DNA from 2 places in the Streptomyces sp. NBC_00663 genome. Region 2 is predicted to be linked to the other one. Evidence: riboswitches for the same ligand, from Rfam matches in the RefSeq annotation. Region 2 holds a riboswitch; the other holds the start of a gene.
The links. A riboswitch is a leader RNA that binds a small molecule or an ion and turns the genes downstream of it on or off. The one in region 2 is predicted to bind cyclic di-AMP.
Positions count from the first base shown of each region.

Region 1: another riboswitch for cyclic di-AMP. It lies ahead of OG866_RS18125 (transglycosylase SLT domain-containing protein); the one in region 2 lies ahead of OG866_RS11150 (M23 family metallopeptidase).

Region 1 is NZ_CP109027.1:3,994,715-4,002,472, reverse strand. It holds gene OG866_RS18135 (glycoside hydrolase family 53 protein) at 1-1,135, opposite strand, end outside; gene OG866_RS18130 (HAD family hydrolase) at 1,608-2,420, shown strand; gene OG866_RS18125 (transglycosylase SLT domain-containing protein) at 2,417-2,863, opposite strand; cyclic di-AMP (ydaO/yuaA leader) riboswitch at 2,867-3,048, opposite strand; gene OG866_RS18120 (CocE/NonD family hydrolase) at 3,255-5,249, opposite strand; gene OG866_RS18115 (peptide MFS transporter) at 5,266-6,768, opposite strand; gene OG866_RS18110 (polyprenyl synthetase family protein) at 6,976-7,758, shown strand, end outside.
Region 2 is NZ_CP109027.1:2,485,860-2,493,617, reverse strand. It holds gene OG866_RS11160 (M16 family metallopeptidase) at 1-1,078, shown strand, start outside; gene OG866_RS11155 (M16 family metallopeptidase) at 1,075-2,463, shown strand; cyclic di-AMP (ydaO/yuaA leader) riboswitch at 2,655-2,817, shown strand; gene OG866_RS11150 (M23 family metallopeptidase) at 2,830-3,594, shown strand; gene OG866_RS11145 (GntR family transcriptional regulator) at 3,803-4,498, shown strand; gene OG866_RS11140 (HPr family phosphocarrier protein) at 4,635-4,916, opposite strand; gene OG866_RS11135 (bifunctional acetate--CoA ligase family protein/GNAT family N-acetyltransferase) at 5,115-7,758, shown strand, end outside.

The DNA of each region.
Region 1 (7,758 bases), 1.5 Mb from region 2:
ATCGGCCGAGTGTCCTCAGCCCCGGCAGTGCCCGGTCCTCGAAGTCGAACAGGGCGAGGTTCTCCCACGCGTTGCCGGACGCCGGGTCCTCCGGATTCCAGCCGCTGCCGGAGCGGTAGGTCCAGGCGCCTTCCCAGTAGCAGTGGCCGAGGCCCTGACCGCCCGGGACGGCGGCCATGAGGTCGGCCACCGCGCGCAGCCACGCGGCCTGGCCCTCGGGGGTGGCGGGGAAGCCCGGGGTGAGCTGCGCGGGGCTGTTGAGGATGTCGTTGACGTCGTCCTCGCTGCTCAGCGTGAACGGGTACGCGGTCTCGGCGATGACCACCGGCTTGCCGTAACGGGCGGTGATGTCCGCGAAGTTGGCGGCGGCCGCGTCCAGCCCGCCGTGCCAGAAGGGGTAATACGACTGGGCGATGATGTCGAAGTCGAGCCCGTCGGCGACCGCGTTGTCGAACCACCAGCGAGACGTGCCGTTGTCACCGCCCGCGGCGATGTGCAGCATCGTGCGCACCCGGGGCTGGGTGTCCCGGGCGGCGCTCAGCCCGGCCTTCAGCAGCAGGAGGAGATTGCCCCAACCCCCGCCGTCACTGCCCCAGTTCTTGCCCTCGGGCCACAGCATGCCGCCGTTGATCTCATTGCCGACCTGGACGAACGCGGCCGGGGTGCCCTGGCGCCGCAGCGCGCCCAGTACATCGGCCGTGTGGTCGTACACCGCACGGGACAGGCCCGTCACGTCCAGGCCCGCCCACGCCGCCGGCTTGGTCTGGTGCGCCGGGTCGGCCCAGGTGTCCGAGTAGTGGAAGTCGACCCAGATGCCGATGCCGGCCCGCCTCAGCCGGCGGGCGAGGGGGAGGATGTGCGCCTTGGTGTTGTAGCCGTCGACCGGGTCGACCCACACCTTCAGCCGGGCGTGGCTGATCCCCGAGCGGGCGAGCAGCCGGACCGGGTCCTCGCGGTGGCCGTCGGCGGTGCGGTACACGGCGCCGTGGTCCTCGTTCTTGGGCAGCGAGGAGATGTCCATGGCCCGGATCTCCAGGCGGCGCCCGCCTGTTGATGCCGCAGCCGGCACCGCGCCCAGCACGGGGACGGCCAGCGCGGCGGCTCCCGCAGCGGTGAGCACACTGCGTCTACGCATGTCAGAGTCCTTTCACAGCACAAGAACAGAGGTGTCAGCGCGGCTCGCGGAACACCTCGACCGCACCTGCCGGTACGGCGGCCCGGCCGCCGTCGGGTCCGGCGGGTCGCCACCACCCCGAGCGTCGTGCGGCATGGGTGGGCCCCCGGGGATCGGCAAGAGAATGCCCCGGTGTCTGTGAGCGTGCACATATTTCGGAGTGGGGCGACACCCGCGAGCAACAAGTAGGTAACCCGACACACTCTCCATTGACAAGGGGTGAAACGCTTCTGTTCTGTGCACGCTCACAGAGTCATGCCGACCGCGCCCCGGACTCGCCGGAACCGCGGCCGGCCCTTCGAGGACCCAACTCCCATGTCGTGCTGCGGGATTCGACGTGAGCGCCAACCGGAGCGGACGTCAACGGATGTGAAAGGTGCGGCCGTCCGGTTCGCGTCGAGTCGGCGGGGGATTCCATCCGTATTCTCTGATCATGGCCGCACCCACCGCATATTCACTCGTCGCCACTGACCTGGACGGAACCCTGCTCCGGGGCGACGACACGCTCTCCGACCGCTCGCTCGCCGCTCTCGCGCGCGTGGCGGCGGCCGGGGCCCGGCATCTGGTGGTGACCGGCCGGCCGGCCCCGAGAGTGCGGCCGCTCCTCGACGACCTCGGCAGCACCGGGCTCGCGGTGTGCGGGCAGGGTGCGCAGGTCTACGACGCGGGCGCGGACCGTCTGCTGTGGTCGGTCACCCTGGACCGGGAGTTGGCCGAGACCGCGCTCGGCAAGATCGAAGCAGAGGTCGGCCAGGTCTACGCGGCCGTCGACCAGGACGGTGTGGACGGCCTCACGCTCATCGAGCCCGGGTATCTGATGCCGCACCCGACCCTGCCCGCCGTGCGGGTGGGCCGCCGCGACGACCTGTGGTGCGAGCCGATCAGCAAGGTGCTGCTGCGCCACCCCGCCCTGTCCGACGACGAGTTGGCGGCGACCGCGCGCGGAGTCGTCGGTTCCCTCGCGACGGTGACGATGTCCGGCCCCGGCACCGTCGAACTCCAGCCATGCGGCATCACCAAGGCGACGGGCCTCGCACTGGCCGCCGAGTACCTCGGCCTCGGCCCGCGGGACACCCTCGCCTTCGGCGACATGCCCAACGACATCCCCATGTTCGACTGGGCGGCCCACGGCGTCGCGATGGCCAACGCCCACCCCGAACTCAAGGCCGTGGCAGACGAGGTGACCCTGTCGAACGAGGACGACGGCGTCGCCGTCGTCCTCGAAAGACTCTTCAGCGGCTCTTAGTACGCGCCGTACACGTTGTCGATCGAGCCGTACACCGCGGCCGCGTAGTTGCAGGCCGCGGTGATGTTCGCGACCGGGTCGTAGGAGTTCCACGAGGTGCCGGCCACGTGGTACGCGTTGAAGGTCGGGTCGATCACCTGGAGCAGGCCCTTGGAGGGCGTGCCCGCGATCGCGTTGGAGTCCCAGTTGTTGATGGCGTACGGGTTGCCCGAGGACTCACGGATGACGTTGCGGTAGATGCCGTCGTAGGAGCCGGGGATCCCGTTCTGGGCCATGACCTGGAGCGAGGCGCGGATCCAGCCGTCGAGGCTGTCGGAGTAGCCGAGCGAGGTGGCGGTGACCGTGGTCGTGGTGGCCGCGGACGCGGTGGTCGCGCCGACGACGGGGAAGGCGAGCGCGGCGATGGCGGCACCGGTGACGGCGAGCTTGCGGGACAGACGCATGACGAAGTTCCTCTCCGTCGCCTGCGAGGTGAGCTGTCGGGTTCGGGCGGGAGCTGCCCGGCCATGCCGAAGAAGGCATGACTTCACCCCAAGCCGTACCGGTATGTCCGAAGACGCCCGGTCCGGCGACTTACCTGGGTCCCCCGCTCCTGCCGTGAAGTTCTCTGTGTGAGCGATCTACGGGTGGCGGCAGGATTCGGCGTCCACCCGGGCCGGGAACGTATGCGACTGCACATGTCCGAAACAAGTACCGGATTCACAGATGGCACCTGTTGACCTTGGTGCGTGGATTGTGAGGCCCGGAATTCCGGGGTTTTCGGACAGGGTGAAGTGAGCCAACTCACCGTCAAGCGCAAGAGTGGCAAATCGGGCAATGCGGCCCAACTCGCAGTTAACCGGCCGTTCGTGGAATCCGCTTCTCCCAGGTCCGGTGGAAGACCACCTCGCCACCCTCCGTGCAGATCACCTCGTTGGAGGTCAGGAACACAGCCGACTCACAGGTGATCTCCGAGCGGGTCCGGACGGTCGTGTCCCAGCCCAGCTCCGGCCGGTGCAGCCGGATCGACCAGTCCGAGCGGGCGCGGGCCGACAGGGGGTCGGTCTCGTTGACCGAGTACGTCTCCAACGCGTCCTCGGTGAACTCCAGCCCGTCGGGGTAGACGCGGGTGCCGCCGTAGCGGGGGTCGACCTCGAGTCGCCACTCGCCCGTGGCGACGTCCCGGACGACGAGCCGCTCGGGGCGGGGTTCGTCGAGAGTGGCCGGGTGGTTCACGCCCAGTGGTTCCGACTGCTCGGGCTCCCCGAATGCGATGTCGCCGTCCAACTCCCGCGAACGCACCGGCAGTTCCAGGAAGCTGCCCGCCGGGTCCAGCGTGAACCCGGCCTCCGACTCGGGCTGCGGCCAGATCCAGGGCCAGTACGCGGAGGAGACCGCGAGCCGGATGCGATGGCCCGGCGGGAAGACATGCCCGATGCCGTTCAGGTCGAAGACGACCTCCCCGGTCGCCCCCGGCTCCCACGGCACCGCCCGGTCCCGCCCGTGCCGTGCCGACAGGTTCAGCACGCCCCGGGTGACCAGCGTCGACGCACCGTCCGGCGCCACATCGCACAACCGTGCGATCACCTGCCCGCGCGGCACCTCGCACGTCACCCGCAACCGCACCCGGGGCCGCCCCAGCACCCAGGTCTCCTCGCCCACCGCGAACTCGAAACAGGCCGAGCGGGCGTCCTCCTCCCGCTGGTCGGGCGGCAGGTCGGCGTCGTTCCCGAACGGGAAGAAGCGCCCGGCGTCCACCCCCGTGTGCTGCGGGGAGCGGACGAGGACGGGGGCGCCCTGGAGGCCGTACGAGATGGTCGTGACGTGCGGGGAGGGCCAGGCCGGCTCGCCGACCCAGCGGCCGGGGAGGGTGTCGTACACCGTGGCGGGGCGGTGGGAGTCGCTGACGTAGGCCCGCAGGAGGGGTTCGCGCATGACGCCGGTGTCGACGCCCTTCAGGTGCTGGTCCCACCAGCGCAGGGTCTCCTGGAGAAAGCCGATCGCCGGGCCCGGCGGCAGCCCGCGGTCCGGGTACTGGTGGGACCAGGGGCCGATGAGCCCGCGTACCCGGTCCGGCGGCAGCTGCTCGACGAGCCTCAGCACCGTGTCGCGGTACGGGTCGTGCCAGCCGCCCACCGCCAGGACCGCCGCGTCGATCGCGCCGTAGTCCTCGCAGACGCTGCCGTGCCGCCAGTAGGCGTCGCGGGTCTGGTGGTTCAGCCAGGTGTGGATGAACGGGTCGACATGCTCCAGGCGTTCGAGCCACAGGTCCCGCCAGGCCGGGCCCGCGTACTGCGGGTCGGGCGGCCGGGAGACGAAGGCCAGCATGGTGGCGGCCCAGGCGTGCATGTCGACGGCGAGGACGGAACCTCCCATGTAGTGCACGTCGTTGTCATAGCGGTCGTCCGTGGAGCAGACCGTGACGACCGCCTTGAGCGGCTCGGGCGCGAGGGCCGCGATCTGGAGGGAGTTGAAACCGCCCCAGGAGATGCCGAACATGCCCACCCGGCCGTCGCACCAGGGCTGCGCCGCCAGCCAGTTGACCACCTCGACCCCGTCGGCCAGCTCGGTCGCCGAGTACTCGTCCGTCGGCAGCCCCTCGCTGTTGCCGTGCCCACGGACGTCGACGCGCACGGAGGCGTAGCCGTGGCCCGCGTACCAGGGGTGGCGCTGGAAGTCGCGGGGCGCGGTCCAGTCGGTCAGCCGGTACGGCAGGTATTCGAGCAGAGCGGGTACCGGTTCTTCGGTGAGCGGCCGCCACACGCGCGCGTACAACAGCGTCCCGTCCGGGAGCGGGATGCGGAGATCCTCGTGGGCCGTCTCGTAGGGGAAGGACGTACGGATGTGCAGGCTCATCGCTGTGACCTCAGTGGACGGGGTGCATGGTGCGGCGCAGCCACGGCGCGGCGGCCATCACCGCGAGACCCGCGACCACCGCGATCGCGCCGTTGACGCCGAAGTAGGCCGGGTGGGAGACATCGTCGTAGAGCTTCACCGTCTGGGCCTGGATGCCGTTGGCGAGGGCGAGGGAGAGGAACCAGAGGGACATGGTCTGGCTGGAGAAGGCGGCCGGGGCCAGCTTGGTGGTGGCGGACATGCCGGAGGTCTCCAGGAGGATGTCGCCGAGGCCCAGGAGCAGGTAGGAGCCGACGATCCACCAGACGGACATCAGGTAGTCGTCGCTGCCGTGCCCGCTCGTCGGCACGACCATGAGCAGGAACGAGAGACCGCCGAGTACGACGCCGATGGCGATCTTGTTGGAGGCGTGCGGCTGGCTGCGGCCCATCCGTACCCACAGCGCGGCCACGAAGGGCGCGAGCCCGACCTCGAAGGCGCCCAGCGCGGAGGCGTACCAGCTGGCCGGGAAGTCGAAGCCGAGGATCGTCGTCTCGGCGTTCGTCGAGGCCAGCAGCATCATCGTGGAGTAGGCCTGGAAGAGGATGAAGTTGAAGACCGTCGAGGCGAGGAAGAGCACGATGTAGGGCCTGAGCCGGCCGCGTTCCTCCGGAGTGACCCGGGGGCTGGTGAACATCACCGTGAAGTAGACGACCGGCGCGATCACCGAGATCAGCGTGAGCAGGTCGACGAACCGGTCCATGGTCAGCCAGCCGGCCAGGGCGAGCGCGGTGGCGACCAGGCCCACGGCCACGACGCCGACGACGATCAGCCGCACCGCCCGCCGCATCGCGTCCCGAGCGAGCGCGAACTCGGCGGCGTGCTTGCGCCCGGCCAGGTGACGGCGCCCGGCGACGTACTGAACGAGCCCGAAGGTCATGCCGATCGCGGCGGCCGAGAAACCCCAGTGCCAGCCCTTGTGGTCGCCCAGCCAGCCGGTGATCAGGGGGCCCGCGAAGGCGCCGATGTTGATCGCCATGTAGTAGAGGGCGAAACCGGCGTCACGCCGCTCGTCGTCGGTCCGGTAGAGCTTGCCGACCATGGTGGCCACGTTGGGCTTGAGCAGCCCGGTGCCGGCGCTGATCAGCCCGAGGCCCACCCAGGTCATGGCCGAGGTCGGCACGGCCATGGAGTAGTGCCCGCAGGCGATCAGGATGCCGCCCCACAGCACCGCGCGGTACGAGCCGAGCATGCGGTCGGCGAGCCAGCCGCCGGCGACGGAGACGAGGTAGACGAGGGTGCCGTAGGCCGCGGAGACGGAGGCGGCGGTTCCGGCCGACATGCCCATGCCCTCGTTCGCCACCGAGTCGGCGAAGTACAGGACGAGGATGGCCTGCATGCCCAGGAACGAGAAGCGCTCCCAGACCTCCAGACCGGAGAGGGTGAGCAGGCCTTTCGGCTGGCCGAAGAAGGCGGTGTCGTCCTCGGGGGGTGGCTGACTTCCGGGCTCTACATCGACACTGGTTCGAGACACACTCCACTACTTCCGTTTAACTCGATAGATATCCGTTCTTTTCAGGTGATCAGAAACATACCGGCCGTGATCCGATACCGCCCGCGCTGCACGGGTGGGGGGCGACGGTGATCGAAAGGTGACCGGATACGCTGACTTGAGTGAAGGCAGCGACCTATCGACAAACCGCGTAAGCGCCAGTAGACACCAGCAGACAGGAGACCCCTCGTGACCGTCGTCGGGCCGTTCGGGCTGAGCGTGCGGGACCAGGCTCTCGAAGCCGATGTCCAGGCCGGATTGGCTGCTGTCGAGGAGGGTTTGCTCGAAGCCACCAAGAGCGAGGTCCCCTTCATCACGGAGGCCGCACAGCATCTCGTCCGCGCGGGCGGCAAGCGCTTCCGGCCGCTTCTTGTGATGCTCACTGCTCGGTTCGGCGACCCGTACGCCCCCGGCGTGGTGCCGTCGGCGGTGGTCGTCGAGCTGACCCATCTGGCGACGCTGTACCACGACGACGTGATGGACGAGGCGACGGTGCGGCGCGGTGTCGACGCCGCGAACACCCGCTGGGGCAACTCCGTCGCCGTCCTCACGGGTGACTTCCTGTTCGCCCGCGCCTCACAGATCCTCGCCGACCTCGGCCCCGAGGCGGTCCGGATCCAGGCCGAGGCGTTCGAACGCCTGGTGACCGGACAGATCCTGGAGACCGCCGGACCGGTCGACGGCCGGGACCCGGTCGAGCACTACCTGGATGTGCTGGGCGGCAAGACCGGTTCGCTGATCGCGGTGGCGTGCCGGTTCGGTTCGATGATGTCGGGCGCCGACGAGTCGGTGGTCGATGTGCTGACGCAGTACGGGGAGCGGCTCGGCGTCGCCTTCCAGCTCGCGGACGACGTGCTCGACATCGCGTCCGACTCCCACGAGTCGGGGAAGACGCCCGGGACGGATCTCCGCGAGGGCATTCCGACGCTGCCGGTGCTGCGGTTGCGCGAGCGGGCGGCGCGGCTGGGGCTG
Region 2 (7,758 bases):
GCCCGCCCACCAGCTGGAGCTCGCGCTCTGGCTGGAGGCCGACCGCATGGGCTCGCTGCTCGCCGCCCTCGACGACGAGTCGATGGAGAACCAGCGGGACGTGGTGAAGAACGAGCGCCGCCAGCGCTACGACAACGTCCCCTACGGCACGGCGTTCGAGAAGCTCACCGCCCTCGCCTACCCGGAGGGCCACCCCTACCACCACACCCCGATCGGCTCGATGGCCGACCTGGACGCGGCCACCCTGGAGGACGCCCGCGCGTTCTTCCGGACGTACTACGCGCCGAACAACGCGGTGCTGTCCATCGTCGGCGACATCGACCCCGAGCAGACGCTCGCCTGGGTCGAGAAGTACTTCGGCTCGATCGCGTCCCACGACGGCAAGCCCGCCCCGCGCGACGGCTCGCTGCCCGAGGTCATCGGCGAGCAGCTGCGCGAGGTCGTCGAGGAGGAGGTCCCCGCGCGCGCGTTGATGGCCGCCTACCGGCTGCCGCACGACGGCACGCGCGAGGCCGACGCGGCCGACCTGGCCCTCACCGTCCTCGGCGGCGGCGAGTCCTCCCGCCTCTACAACCGGCTCGTCCGCCGCGACCGTACGGCCGTCGCGGCCGGCTTCGGTCTGCTGCGGCTGGCCGGAGCGCCCTCCCTGGGCTGGCTGGACGTGAAGACGTCCGGTGACGTCGAGGTGCCGGTCATCGAGACCGCCATCGACGAGGAGCTCGCCCGGTTCGCCGCGGAGGGCCCCACGGACGAGGAAATGGAGCGCGCCCAGGCCCAGTTGGAGCGCGAGTGGCTGGACCGGCTCGGCACCGTCGCGGGCCGCGCCGACGAACTGTGCCGCTACGCAGTCCTGTTCGGCGACCCGCAGCTCGCCCTCACCGCGGTCAACCGCGTCCTGGAGGTGACCGCGGCGGAGGTCCAGGAGGTCGCCAAGGCCCGCCTGCGCCCCGACAACCGCGCGGTGCTCGTCTACGAACCCGTCTCCGGGGAGACCGCCGAGGACGCGGACCCGCCCGAGGACCCCGAGGCCGAAGCCACCGTCGAAGCCGGTGACAAGAACGAGGAGGCGGCCAAGTGACCGAGCTCGCCACGATGGAGTTCCAGCCCCAGCCCCAGGCGGGCGAGGCCAAGCCCTGGGCGTTCCCGGCCCCCACGCGCGGGACGCTCCACAACGGCCTCACCGTGCTGCGCTGCCACCGCCCCGGCCAGCAGGTCGTCGCCGTCGAGGTCCTTCTCGACGCCCCCCTGGACGCCGAACCGGCGGGCCTGGACGGCGTCGCCACGATCATGGCGCGCGCCTTCTCCGAGGGCACCGACAAGCACTCCGCCGAGGAGTTCGCCGCCGAGCTGGAGCGCTGCGGCGCCACCCTCGACGCGCACGCCGACCACCCCGGCGTCCGCCTGAGCCTCGAAGTCCCGGTCTCCCGGCTGCCCAAGGCGCTCGGGCTGCTCGCCGACGCCCTCAGGGCGCCCGCGTTCGCGGACGACGAGGTCGAGCGCCTGGTCACCAACCGCCTCGACGAGATTCCGCACGAGCTGGCCAACCCCTCGCGCCGGGCCGCCAAGGAGCTCTCCCGGACGCTGTTCCCGGCGGACCTGCGCATGTCCCGCCCCCGCCAGGGCACCGAGGAGACCGTCCAGAACATCGACTCGGCGGCCGTACGCGCCTTCTACGAGAAGCATGTCCGCCCCGCCACCGGCACCGTCGTGGTCGTCGGCGACCTCACGGACGTCGACCTGGACGCGCTGCTCGGCGACACCCTCGGCTCGTGGACCGGCTCCGCGGCCGAGCCGCGCCCGGTACCGGCCATCACCGCCGACGACACCGGCCGGGTCGTCATCGTGGACCGCCCCGGCGCCGTCCAGACGCAGCTGCTGATCGGCCGTATCGGCGCCGACCGGCACGACCGCGTGTGGCCCGCGCAGGTGCTCGGCACCTACTGCCTCGGCGGCACCCTCACCTCCCGCCTGGACCGCGTCCTGCGCGAGGAGAAGGGCTACACCTACGGCGTGCGCGCGTTCGGGCAGGTCCTCAGGTCCGCCCCGGACGGCACCGGTGCCGCGATGCTGGCCATCAGCGGCTCCGTCGACACCCCGAACACCGGCCCCGCCCTCGACGACCTGTGGACGGTGCTGCGCACCCTCGCCGCGGAGGGGCTCACCGACGCCGAGCGTGACGTCGCCGTGCAGAACCTCGTCGGTGTGGCACCGCTCAAGTACGAGACCGCGGCGGCCGTGGCGAGCACGCTGGCGGACCAGGTCGAGCAGTACCTGCCCGACGACTACCAGGCCACGCTGTACCGGCAGCTCGCCGCGACCGGCACGGTCGAGGCCACCGCGGCGGCCGTCAACGCCTTCCCGGTGGACCGTCTGGTGACGATCCTGGTCGGCGACGCGGCGGCCATCAAGGAGCCCGTGGAGGCCCTCGGCATCGGTGAAGTGACCGTGGTGTCGGCCGAGTAGAGCACGCGCGCGTGAAGGGGCCCTGGCGACTGATGCGTCACCAGGGCCCTTTGATGTCCGAATTGAAGGTTGGTTGCCCGTTTGCCCTGTGGGATGCGCTACAAACTTCCTGATCCGTTTGGGGATTGAAAGTGGCCCCCCTTAGCGTCGTCCGGGCTGTTCGTCACGCAGTGCGCCGCATCCGCGGCACCGGACAGTCATCGCCGAGTCCCCGTACGGCGCGAGCCAGGGGAGCCGGGGACCCATGCAGTCCCTGGGGTGAATCGGATGCCCGCGCGTCAGCGAGGGGGTCCGTAGGAGACCTTCCTGCTCCGAACCCGTCAGCTAACCCGGTAGGCGAGAGGGAAGGAAAGGATCAGCCACTACATGGCGTTCACGCGCGCCACCGGGAAGCACCGTGCCCCGAGCCGGATGAAGCGCACCACCGCCCGTGCGGCGGGGATCGCGGCTCTCACCACCACCGGCGTCATCGGCACCCTCGCCGCCCCGGCCCTCGCCGCGGAGCCCGCGGCCGAGCAGACCGGCCTCATCCCGGTCGTCACCATCGGCGACTCGGTCGCCGACCAGATCGACGCCCAGGCCGAGGCCCAGCAGCAGGCCGCCGAGGAGGCCGCTCAGCAGAAGGCCGAGGAGCTGGCGCGCAAGAAGGCCGCCGCCAAGGCCAAGAAGGAGCGCGAGGCCAAGGAGCGCGCCGCCCGCGCCGCCGCCGAGCGCAAGCGCCTCAGCTCCTACGTCGCCCCGATCTCTGGCTCGTACATCTCCACCGGCTACAAGGCCGGCGGCGCCGTCTGGTCCTCCGGCAGCCACACCGGGGTCGACTTCCACGCCGCCAGCGGCACCTCCGTCCACGCGGTCGGCTCCGGCACCGTCGTCGAGGCCGGCTGGGGCGGGTCGTACGGCAACAACATCGTGATCAAGATGAACGACGGCACGTACACCCAGTACGGCCATCTGTCGTCCATCGGTGTCTCGGTCGGCCAGACGGTCACCCCGGGCCAGCAGATCGGCCTGTCCGGCGCGACCGGCAACGTCACCGGCCCGCACCTGCACTTCGAGGCCAGGACGACCGCCGAGTACGGCTCGGACATCGACCCCGTCGCCTACCTGCGCTCGCACGGTGTGAACGTCTGACACGCGGTGTGAACGTCTGACGACGGATCGCAGGATCTCCCGGAACCCCGGCTCACCCGAGCCGGGGTTTCGCCGTTTTCGGTACCCGGCTGTCCAAAAAATATCCATGGATTCCGGTCCGCCATCGGAAATTCCCGCTCTTTGCAATAGAGTCACTGAACACACGTCAATCATCGACGTTTCACGGGGATTAAGACGGAGGTCGGTCATGCGTATTCCGGCGCACTCGGTATGCACCGCGATCAGGGACGACATCGTCTCCGGTGTCCACGAGCGCGGCAGCCGCCTCACCGAGGAACTCCTCGCCCGCCGCTACGGCGTCTCCCGTGTCCCCGTCCGGGAGGCCCTGCGCACGCTGGAGGCCGAGGGCTTCGTGGTGACGCGGCGGCACGCGGGCGCGTGCGTCGCCGAACCGACCGAGCAGGAGGCCGCCGACCTGCTGGAGATGCGGATGCTCCTGGAGCCGCTGGGCGCCTCCCGGGCCGCCCAGCGCCGCACCGAGGCGCACCTCAAGGTCCTGCGCGGCCTGGTCAGGCTGGGGCAGGAGCGGGCCAGGCGGGGCAACAGCGAGGATCTGCGCTCCCTGGGCGGCTGGTTCCACGAGACGCTCGCGCAGGCCTCCGGCAGCCCCGCGCTGACCTCGATGCTGACCCAGCTGCGCCACAAGATCTCCTGGATGTACACGGTGGACGCGCCCGCCAACCCCGCCGAGTCCTGGGCCGAGCACGGCGCGATCGTCGACGCCGTGGCACGCGGCGACGGGGAACGCGCGCGTGCGGTCACCGCGCTGCACACCGAGCGCTCGACCGCCGTGCACCGGCTCCGATTCCGCGCCGCGGGAGATCGGCCCGATCGTGTGAGGAACTCGCAACATCCCGTAAACATGACGAGCCTGCGGCATTAACACGAGGGCCGTATACAAAGAGGAAGTAATTCGCGGGGATTATTTCTGCTGCCCGTCCGAGGGAAATGCAAAGGGCCCGCCCGATAAACTCGGACGAGCCCTTCAGTGGTGCCGTGATTCAGTCGGCCCCGATAAATCAGACGGTCTCGGGAAGCTCCTCGAGCCCCTCGGAGACCAGCTTCGCCAGACGGTCGAGGGCGGCGTCCGCACCCTCGGCGTCCGACGCGAGGACGATCTCCTCGCCGCCCTGGGCGCCCAGGCCCAGGACCGCCAGCATGGAGGCCGCGTTGACGGGGTTGCCGTCGGCCTTGGCGATCGTCACGGGGATACCGGAGGCCGTGGTGGCCCGGACGAAGATGGAAGCGGGGCGGGCGTGGAGGCCCTCGGCCCAGCCGACGTTGACGCGGCGCTCAGCCATGTGATGCTGCCCTTCGGTGTTCAGGGTTGTCTAGACCAGTTTCCCACACGTGAAGTACCTCCGGAGCGGACCTTCGTCCCGTCCGGGGTGAGTCGTCGGACCGCGGCCTCGGTCCGACTTCCGTCCTCTTGCGATCCTCTTGCGCTCTCCACAGACTGCCTCGCGCCGTTGTCGTACGCGAGCCGTACTCTGGGGCCCATGCAGACCTCGTCGGACCGGCACGAGTACCCCTCCCACTGGGAGGCCGACGTGGTGCTGCGCGACGGCGGCACCGCGCGCATCCGCCCCATCACCGTTGATGACGCCGAGCGCCTGGTCAGCTTCTACGAGCAGGTCTCGGACGAGTCGAAGTACTACCGCTTCTTCGCGCCCTACCCGCGCCTGTCCGCAAAGGACGTCCACCGCTTCACGCACCACGACTTTGTGGACCGGGTGGGGCTCGCCGCCACGGTCGGCGGCGAGTTCATCGCCACCGTACGCTACGACCGCATCGGCGCCGACGGAATGCCCGCGACCGCTCCCTCCGACGAGGCCGAGGTCGCCTTCCTGGTCCAGGACGCCCACCAGGGACGCGGTGTCGCCTCCGCCCTCCTCGAACACATCGGTGCCGTCGCCCGCGAGCGCGGCATCCGCCGCTTCGCCGCCGAGGTGCTGCCCGCCAACACCAAGATGATCAAGGTGTTCATGGACGCCGGGTACACCCAGAAGCGCAGCTTCGAGGACGGCGTCGTACGCCTGGAGTTCGACCTCGAACCCACCGACCGCTCGATGGCCGTGCAGTACGCGCGCGAACAGCGCGCGGAGGGGCGGTCCGTGGAGCGGCTGCTCAAGCCCGGCTCGGTCGCGGTGGTCGGTGTCGGCCGCACCCCCGGCGGGGTGGGCCGCAGCATCCTCGACAACATCCGGGAGGCCGGCTTCACCGGCCGCCTGTACGCCGTGAACAAGGCCTTCACCGACAAGGAGCTCGACGGGATCCCGGCGCACCGCTCCGTGCGCGACATCGAGGGCCCCGTCGACCTCGCGGTCGTCGCCGTGCCCGCCGAACACGTCCCCGAGGTCGTCACCGAGTGCGGCGAACACGGCGTGCAGGGCCTCGTCGTGATCTCCGCCGGGTACGCGGAGAGCGGCCCCGAGGGACGCGAGCGCCAGCGCGAACTCGTCCGGCACGCACGCGCGTTCGGCATGCGGATCATCGGCCCCAACGCCTTCGGCGTCATCAACACCTCCCCGGACGTCCGGCTCAACGCCTCCCTCGCCAACGAGACCCCGCGCCCCGGCCGCATCGGGATGTTCGCCCAGTCCGGCGCCATCGGCATCGCCCTGCTCTCCCGGCTGCACCGACGCGGCGGCGGCGTCACGGGGGTCACCGGCGTCTCCACCTTCGTCTCCTCCGGCAACCGCGCGGACGTCTCCGGCAACGACGTCCTCCAGTACTGGTACGACGACCCGGACACCGACGTCGTCCTCATGTACCTGGAGTCCATCGGCAACCCCCGCAAGTTCACCCGCCTCGCCCGCCGTACGGCGGCGGCGAAGCCGTTGGTCGTGGTCCAGGGCGCCGGCTCCGCCCCTCAGGGGCACGCCGTACGGGCCACGCGGCTGCCGCACGCGACCGTGTCCGCGCTGCTGCGGCAGGCCGGCGTCATCCGCGTGAACACCATCACCGAGCTGGTCGACACCGGTCTGCTCCTCGCCCGTCAGCCCCTGCCGCGCGGCCCGCGCGTGGCGATCCTCGGCAACTCCGAGTCGCTCGGACTCCTCACCTACGACGCCTGCCTCTCCGAGGGGCTCAAGCCGCTGCCCCCGCTGGACCTGACGACGGCCGCCTCGGCGCAGGACTTCCACGCCGCGCTCTCGCGCGCGCTCGCGGACGACACGTGCGACGCGGTCGTCGTGACCGCGATACCGGCGGTCGGGGAGGGCGCCGCAGGCGATGCCGCGCTCGCGGAGGCGCTGCGGTCGGCGGCCGAGCGGGTACCCGGCAAGCCCGTCCTCGTCGTCCACGTGGAGCTGGGCGGACTGGCCGAGGCCCTGTCGGCCGCGACCAGCACGGCACCGCAGGCCGCGACGCCGAGCGCCTCCCACCCCTTCCGCGCCCTGGACCGCCTCGCCGCCAAGGACCCCGAGAAGACGCCCCGGACCGGCTCCCGCCTCATCCCCGCCTACCCCGCCGCCGAACGCGCGGTCCGCGCTCTCGGCGAAGCCGTGAAGTACGCGCAGTGGCGGCGCGAGGCGGCCGACCCCGGCAAGGTGCCGGAGTCCATCGACGCGGCCATCGACGAGAAGGGCGCCGCCCGGCTCATCGACGGCCTCCTCGCGCGCGGGCAGGGCCTCACGCTCGGCGCCGACGAGACCTGCGACCTCCTCGGCAAGTACGGCATCCCCGTCCACCGCGCCCTCGCCGCGCCCACCCCCGACGACGCGGCCGCCGCCGCCCGCACCCTTGGCTACCCCGTCGCCCTCAAGGCCACCGCCCCCCACCTGCGCCACCGCGCCGACCTGGGCGGCGTCCGGCTCGACCTCGCCGACGAGGAACAACTGCGGCGCGCGTACGCCGAGTTGACCGAGCTGTTCGGCGCGCCCGAGGAGCTGCGGCCGGTCGTGCAGGGGATGGCCCCGCGCGGCGTGGACACCGTCGTACGGGCCGTCATCGACCCGGCGGCCGGCGCGGTGCTCTCCTTCGGGCTCGCCGGAGCCGCCTCCCAGCTGCTCGGCGACACCGCGCACCGGCTGATCCCGGTCACCGACCGGGAGGCGGCCACCCTGGTGCGGTCCATCCGGACGGCACCGCTCCTGTTCGGCTGGCGCGGCTCGGCACCGGTCGACACGGCCGCCCTGGAGG